2 linked regions of the Caldimonas thermodepolymerans genome follow. The protein of the gene in region 2 interacts with the protein of the main gene of each other region in a pairwise test. Links are inferred from orthologs where the notes say so. Each region holds a gene or a part of one and is shown on either strand. Other genes may lie near its edges.

Region 1 (3,219 bases), 830 kb from region 2 along the record:
GCTGGACGAGGCCGAGTCGCGCGAGCTGCTCGAGGCGGTGCGGCCGCTGTTCGAGTCCGAGGGGTGGCTGCTGATCTACGGCGCGCCGACGCGCTGGTACGGCGCGCACGAATCCCTGGCCGACCTGCCCACGGCCTCGCCGGACCGGGTGATCGGCCGCAACGTCGACCTCTGGATGCCCGACCACCCCCAGGCCCGCCTGGTGCGCCGGCTGCAGAACGAGGTGCAGATGCTGCTCTACACCCACCCGTGCACCGACCGCCGCGTCGAGCAGGGCCGGCTGCCGGTCAACACCTTCTGGCTCAGCGGCTGCGGCCCGAGCCAGCCCGAACGCCCGACGCCCGGGCTGGTGGTCGACGAACGCCTGCGCGACCCGCTGCTGGCCGGGGACTGGCCCGCCTGGGCCGAGGCCTGGCGCAGCCTGGACGCGGGTCCCGTGCGCGAGGCGCTGCTGGCCAGCCAGCGCGGCGAGCCGGTCAGCGTCACGCTGTGCGGCGAGCGCCACTGGCAACGTTTCGAGCGCGTCAGCCGCCACTGGCTGGAGCGCCTGCGGGCCCGCTTCCGTGCGGTGGACACCGCCGCGCTGCTGTGCGGCCTGTGAGCACCCGCCCATGAAGATCATCCTGCGCGAATGTCCGCCGCGCGCCGCCTGGGCGCTGGAACAGGCGGGCGTCCACCCGCTGCTGGCGCGGCTGTACGCCGCGCGCGGCATCGCCAGCAAGGACGAGCTGGACGACTCGCTCGCCCGCCTGCTGCCCCCCACCGAGCTGCGCGGCGCCACCGAGGCGGCGCGCTTCCTGGCCGATGCGATCCAGCAGGGCCGCCGGCTGTGCGTCGTCGCCGACTACGACTGCGACGGCGCGACCGCCTGCGCCGTGGCCTTGCGCGGGCTGCGCCTGCTCGGCGCCCGGCCCGGAACGCTGAGCTACGTCGTGCCCGACCGCGCGGTGCACGGCTACGGGCTGTCACCGGCCGTGGTCGAGCTGGCGCGCCAGCAGCGCCCGGACGTGCTGGTGACGGTGGACAACGGCATCGCCAGCATCGAGGGCGTGGCCGCGGCGCGCGCGCACGGGCTGGACGTGATCATCACCGACCACCACCTGCCGGCCATGGTCGGCGAGCGCGTCGTGCTGCCCGAGGCCAACGTGATCGTCAACCCCAGCCAGCCGGGCTGCGGCTTCGCCAGCAAGTCGCTGGCCGGGGTGGGCGTGATGTTCTACGTGCTGCTCGCGGTGCGCGCCGAGCTGCGCGCCCGCGGCGCCTTCGCCGACGGCGCGCAGCCGCGCCTGGATGCGCTGCTGGACCTGGTCGCGCTCGGCACGGTGGCCGACGTGGTCAAGCTCGACGCCAACAACCGCCGCCTGGTCGCGCAGGGGCTCAAGCGCATCCGCGCCGGGCGCATGCACGCCGGCATCGCGGCCCTGTTCGCCGCCGCGCGGCGTGACCCGGCGCGCGCCACCGCGTTCGACTTCGGCTTCGCGCTCGGCCCGCGCATCAACGCCGCCGGGCGCCTGGCCGACATGACGCTGGGCATCGAGTGCCTGCTGACCGACGACCCGCAGCGCGCCGCCGAGCTGGCGCAGACGCTGGATGCGATCAACCGCGAGCGGCGCGACGTCGAGGCGGGCATGCGCGAGCAGGCCGAGGCCATGCTCGAGCGCCTGATGCCGGCCGGCGAGCCGCCCGCGGCGCTGGCCATCTTCGACCCGGACTTCCACGAAGGCGTGGTCGGCATCGTCGCCTCGCGGCTCAAGGACCAGCTGCACCGCCCGACCTTCGTGTTCGCGCTCGGGCAGGACGGGCTGCTCAAGGGTTCCGGGCGCTCGATCCCGGGCTTCCACCTGCGCGATGCGCTGGACCTGGTCAGCAAGCGCCACCCGCAGGTGCTGAAGAAGTTCGGCGGCCACGCGATGGCAGCCGGCGCGACGCTGGCCGAGGAACATTTCCCGACCTTCGAACGGGCCTTCCAGGAGGTCGCCGACGAATGGCTGGAGCCGCACCAGCTGCACCGGACGCTGGCCACCGACGGGCCGCTGGAGCCGCAGTGGTTCGTGCCCGAGGTGGTGCAGGTGCTGGAACAGCAGGTCTGGGGCCAGGCCTTCGAGGCCCCGGTGTTCAGCGACGAGGTCGAGATCGTCTCGCAGCGCATCGTCGGCGAGCGCCACCTGAAGCTCACCGTGCGCCATGCCGGGATGCTGCGCGAGGCGATCTGGTTCGGCCGCAGCGAGCCGCTGCCGCCGCGCGCGCTGCTGGCCTACCGCCTGTCGCTGGACGAGTTCAACGGCAACCGGCGCGTGCAGATGGTGGTCGAGGGCGTGGCCGACTGAGGCGGCCCGGCCGGAGGGCCTTTTCATCCTGTTGCCATCCGCGCGGGCAAGCCGCGCGGGATGCCGCTAGGCTTCGGCCCTCGTCATCCACGCCTTGCTGTACCCGATGCCCGAACGCCAGCCCCCGCGCCCGCCCTGCCCCGCCCGCCGCGACACGCTGCGCCGCCTCGCCGCCCTCGGTGCCTCGACCGCCGTCCCGTCCCTCGTGCTGCCCGGCTGCGCGTTGCCGGGACCGGCCACCGCCACGCCCCGCCCGGTGCGAGTCGCCAGCGGACTGGAACTGCCCTGGGGGCTGGGCTTCCTGCCCGACGGGCGGCTGCTCGTCACCGAGCGCCCCGGCCGGCTGCGCGTGGTCTCCCCGCGGGGCGAGCTCGAGCCGTGGAGTGTCGCCGGCGTGCCGGCGGTCGACCATCGCGACCACGGCGGCCTGCTGGACGTGCTGGTCGACCGCGAGTTCGCCGCCAACCGCTACGTCTACCTGAGCTATACCGAAGCCGGCAGCGGTGCCGACGCCGGTCGCAACGGCGTGGCGGTGGCGCGCGGCCGGCTGGACGGCGACGCGCGCACGCTGGACGACGTGGAGGAGATCTTCCGCCAGGCGCCCAAGGTGCAGAGCGGCGAGAACCTTGGCGGACGCCTGGCGCAGTCCGCCGACGGCATGCTGTTCCTGACGCTCGGCGACCGGCGCGAGGAGGCCGAGCGCGTCAAGGCGCAGGACCTGTCCACCCACCACGGCAAGGTGGTGCGCATCCGCCGCGACGGCAGCGTGCCGCCAGACAATCCCTTCGTGCAGACCCCGGGCGCGCGGCCCGAGATCTGGAGCTACGGCCACCGCAACCCGCAGGGCATCTTCCTGCACCCCACGTCGGGCGAGGTCTGGACCTGCGAGCAC
Region 2 (3,430 bases):
GCCGCGTTGCCGCCGTACTTCGCGTCGATGACGTGCTGGTCGTCGATGTGGAAGTAGAAGGTGTGGTGCGGGTCGTCGGGGTCGTGCGGGTGGCGGCGCAGCGCCTCGTCCCAGGTGATGACCTCGCCCTTGTACTCGATGATGGTCTCGCCGGCGGCGATCGGCGCGACCGCGAACACGCCCTTGCCATGCACGCCGGAGCGCCGCACCTGGATGCGCCGCCCGGCACGGGCCGGGCGCGACGCCGGCCGGGCCGGGGCGGTGGCCGCACGGGTGCGGCGGTTGCGGGTGGAGGACGACCGTGCTTGCGTCATGGAGGACTTTGGGTACATTGAAACTGAGCGCGCACACGTGTGTGCGTGCGCGTACGCGCGCGTGGAGCCGGCATTGTAGGCGGCTGTCACGTGCGGGAATCAAGCCTTGACGCACGGAGTCCGGCCGGCCGAGCCGCTACCATCAGCCGCGTTGCACGCCCGGCCTGGCATCCGCCTTGCCGGGGCCGCGGAAGGTTGCTGCCCGCATCGCCCGGGCGGGCCGGGTGGCAGGATCGTGGTCGCCGAAGCCGGGACCGTCGTCGCGGGCTTCGAGCCAATTCATAGAGAAACATGGGCAAGACACTGGTGATCGCCGAGAAGCCTTCCGTCGCGCAGGACATCGTCCGGGCGCTGACGCCGGTGGTCGGCAAATTCGAGAAGCACGACGATTACTTCGAGAACGAGAAGTACATCGTGAGCTCCGCCGTCGGCCACCTGGTCGAGATCAAGGCGCCGGAGGAATACGACGTCAAGCGCGGCAAGTGGAGCTTCGCCAACCTGCCGGTGATCCCGCCCCGCTTCGAGCTCAGCCCGATCGACAAGAACAAGGGCCGGCTCAACACCCTGGTCAAGCTGATCAAGCGCAAGGACGTCACCGAACTGATCAACGCCTGCGACGCGGGGCGCGAGGGCGAGCTGATCTTCCGTCTCATCGTGCAGTACGCGACGCCGGCGCGCGGCGGCCTGAACAAGGACATCAAGCGGCTGTGGCTGCAGTCGATGACGCCGCAAGCCATCCGCGAGGGCTTCGAGCAGCTGCGCAGCGACGAGCAGATGCAGCCGCTGGCCGAGGCGGCGCGCTGCCGCAGCGAGGCTGACTGGCTGGTGGGCATCAACGGCACGCGCGCGATGACCGCGTTCAACTCGCGCGACGGCGGCTTCTTCCTCACCACCGTCGGCCGCGTGCAGACGCCGACGCTGTCCATCGTGGTCGAGCGCGAGGAGAAGATCCGCAAGTTCGTGCCGCGCGACTACTGGGAAGTGCGCGCCACCTTCGATGCCCAGGCCGGCAGCTACGAGGGCAAGTGGTTCGACCCCAGGTGGAAGAAGGCCGAGAACGACCCCGAGCTGCGCGCCGACCGCCTGTGGGACGCGAAGACCGCCGAGGCGATCGCCGAGGCGGTGCGCGGCCGCAGCGGCACGGTCACCGAGGAGTCCAAGCCCAGCTCGCAGCTCAGCCCGCTGTTGTACGACCTGACCTCGCTGCAGCGCGAGGCCAACTCGCGCTTCGGCTTCTCGGCCAAGACCACGCTGGCGCTGGCACAGGCCCTGTACGAAAAGCACAAGGTGCTGACCTACCCGCGGACGGACTCGCGCGCGCTGCCCGAGGACTACATCGGCGTCGTGAAGAAGACGATGGAGATGCTCTCCGGCGAGGACGCCACGCGCGCCTACGCGCCGCATGCCGAGAAGGCGCTGCGCGAGGGCTACGTGAAGCCCAACAAGCGCGTGTTCGACAACGCCAAGGTGTCGGACCACTTCGCCATCATCCCGACCCTGCAGGCGCCGAAGAACCTCACCGACGCCGAGCAGAAGCTCTACGACATGGTCGTCAAGCGCTTCCTCGCGGTGTTCTTCCCGGCGGCCGAGTACCAGGTCACCACGCGCATCACGACCGTGGAACACCAGGGGCAGTCCTACAGCTTCCAGACCAACGGCAAGGTGCTGGTCAAGCCGGGCTGGCTGGCGGTCTACGGCAAGGAGGTGCAGGAAGACGACGCGACGCTGGTGCCGGTGCAGCCCGGCGAGACGGTGCGCAACGCCGAAGTCGAGGTCAAGGCGCTCAAGACCCGGCCGCCGGCGCGCTACACCGAAGCGACGCTGCTGTCGGCGATGGAAGGCGCGGGCAAGCTGGTCGAGGACGACGAGCTGCGCGAGGCGATGCAGGAGAAGGGCCTGGGCACGCCGGCCACCCGCGCGGCCATCATCGAAGGCCTGATCGCCGAGAAGTACCTGGTGCGCGACGGCCGCGAGCTGATCCCCACCGCCAAGGCCTTCCAGCTGATGACGCTGCTGCGTGGCCTGGGTGTGGAGGACCTCACCAAGCCCGAGCTGACCGGCAACTGGGAGTACCAGCTCGCGCAGATGGAGCGCGGACGGCTCAGCCGCGAGGCCTTCATGCAGGAGATCGCGCGCATGACCGAGCGCATCGTGCAGAAGGCCAAGGAGTACGACCGCGACACCATCCCGGGCGACTATGCGACGTTGACCACGCCGTGCCCGAACTGCGGCGGCGTCGTCAAGGAAAACTACCGCCGCTTCACCTGCACCGGCCAGGGCGGCAACGACGAGGGCTGCGGCTTCTCGATCAGCAAGATCCCGGGCGGGCGCAGCTTCGAGCTGCACGAGGTCGAACAGTTCCTGCGCGACAAGCACATCGGCCCGCTCGACGGCTTCCGCTCCAAGGCCGGCTGGCCGTTCACCGCCGAGCTGAAGCTGGTGCGCGACGAGGAGATCGGCAACTACAAGCTCGAGTTCGACTTCGGCGAGGAGGCCCGCAAGGAGGCCGAGGAAGGCGAGGTCGACTTCAGCGCGCAGGAGCCGCTGGGCCATTGCCCGAAGTGCAAGGGCCGCGTCTACGAGCACGGCACCAGCTACGTCTGCGAGAAGACCGTGGGCCCGCACGCGACCTGCGACTTCAAGAGCGGCAAGATCATCCTGCAGCAGCCCGTCTCGCGCGAGCAGATGGGCAAGCTGCTCGCCACCGGCCGCACCGATCTGCTGGAGAACTTCGTCTCCAACAAGACGCGCCGCAAGTTCAAGGCCTTCCTGGTCTGGGACGAGAAGGAAGGCAAGGTCGGCTTCGAGTTCGAGCCGCGCGCGGCCAAGGCCCCCGCGAAGAAGGCGCCGGCAAAGAAGGTCGCGGCCAGGTCCTGAGGTGCCCCGGTGAACGACAGGACCGGCTTCACGCCCGGCGCGGCCGCGCGGGTGTCCACGTCGGTCCATCACCGGGTCGCGACGGTGACGATGCGCGACCACCTGATCGGTTGGGTCCAGGCCGGCACCAAGGTGCTGGGCGACCCGGACGCGGAGCACCGCTACGGTCCCGGCGACGTGTTCCTTGCGGCGCAGGGCACGCAGTGGGACGTGGTCAACGCGCCCGGCCCGCAAGGGCG

Evidence for each region.
Region 1: the proteins of IS481_RS01980 (region 2) and recJ interact in binary tests that used the Escherichia coli proteins (3 or more experiments, as listed by UniProt). The link is inferred for Caldimonas thermodepolymerans from one-to-one orthologs.

What each region holds. Positions count from the first base shown.
Region 1 is NZ_CP064338.1:1,229,316-1,232,534, reverse strand. What follows is about bases 61-2,969. They hold recJ (single-stranded-DNA-specific exonuclease RecJ), read left to right. Parts: upstream 61-611; coding sequence 612-2,327; downstream 2,328-2,969. Other genes in these bases: IS481_RS05885 (PQQ-dependent sugar dehydrogenase), read left to right, coding at 2,434-2,969; IS481_RS05895 (hypothetical protein), read left to right, coding at 61-601. Also shown: more of IS481_RS05895, read left to right, coding at 1-60; more of IS481_RS05885, read left to right, coding at 2,970-3,219. UniProt on the Escherichia coli protein: Single-stranded-DNA-specific exonuclease.
Region 2 is NZ_CP064338.1:402,492-405,921, forward strand. What follows is about bases 279-3,398. They hold IS481_RS01980 (DNA topoisomerase III), read left to right. Parts: upstream 279-605; coding sequence 606-3,191; downstream 3,192-3,398. Other genes in these bases: IS481_RS01975 (SET domain-containing protein), read right to left, coding at 279-314; IS481_RS01985 (helix-turn-helix transcriptional regulator), read left to right, coding at 3,201-3,398. In the rest of the region: more of IS481_RS01975, read right to left, coding at 1-278; more of IS481_RS01985, read left to right, coding at 3,399-3,430.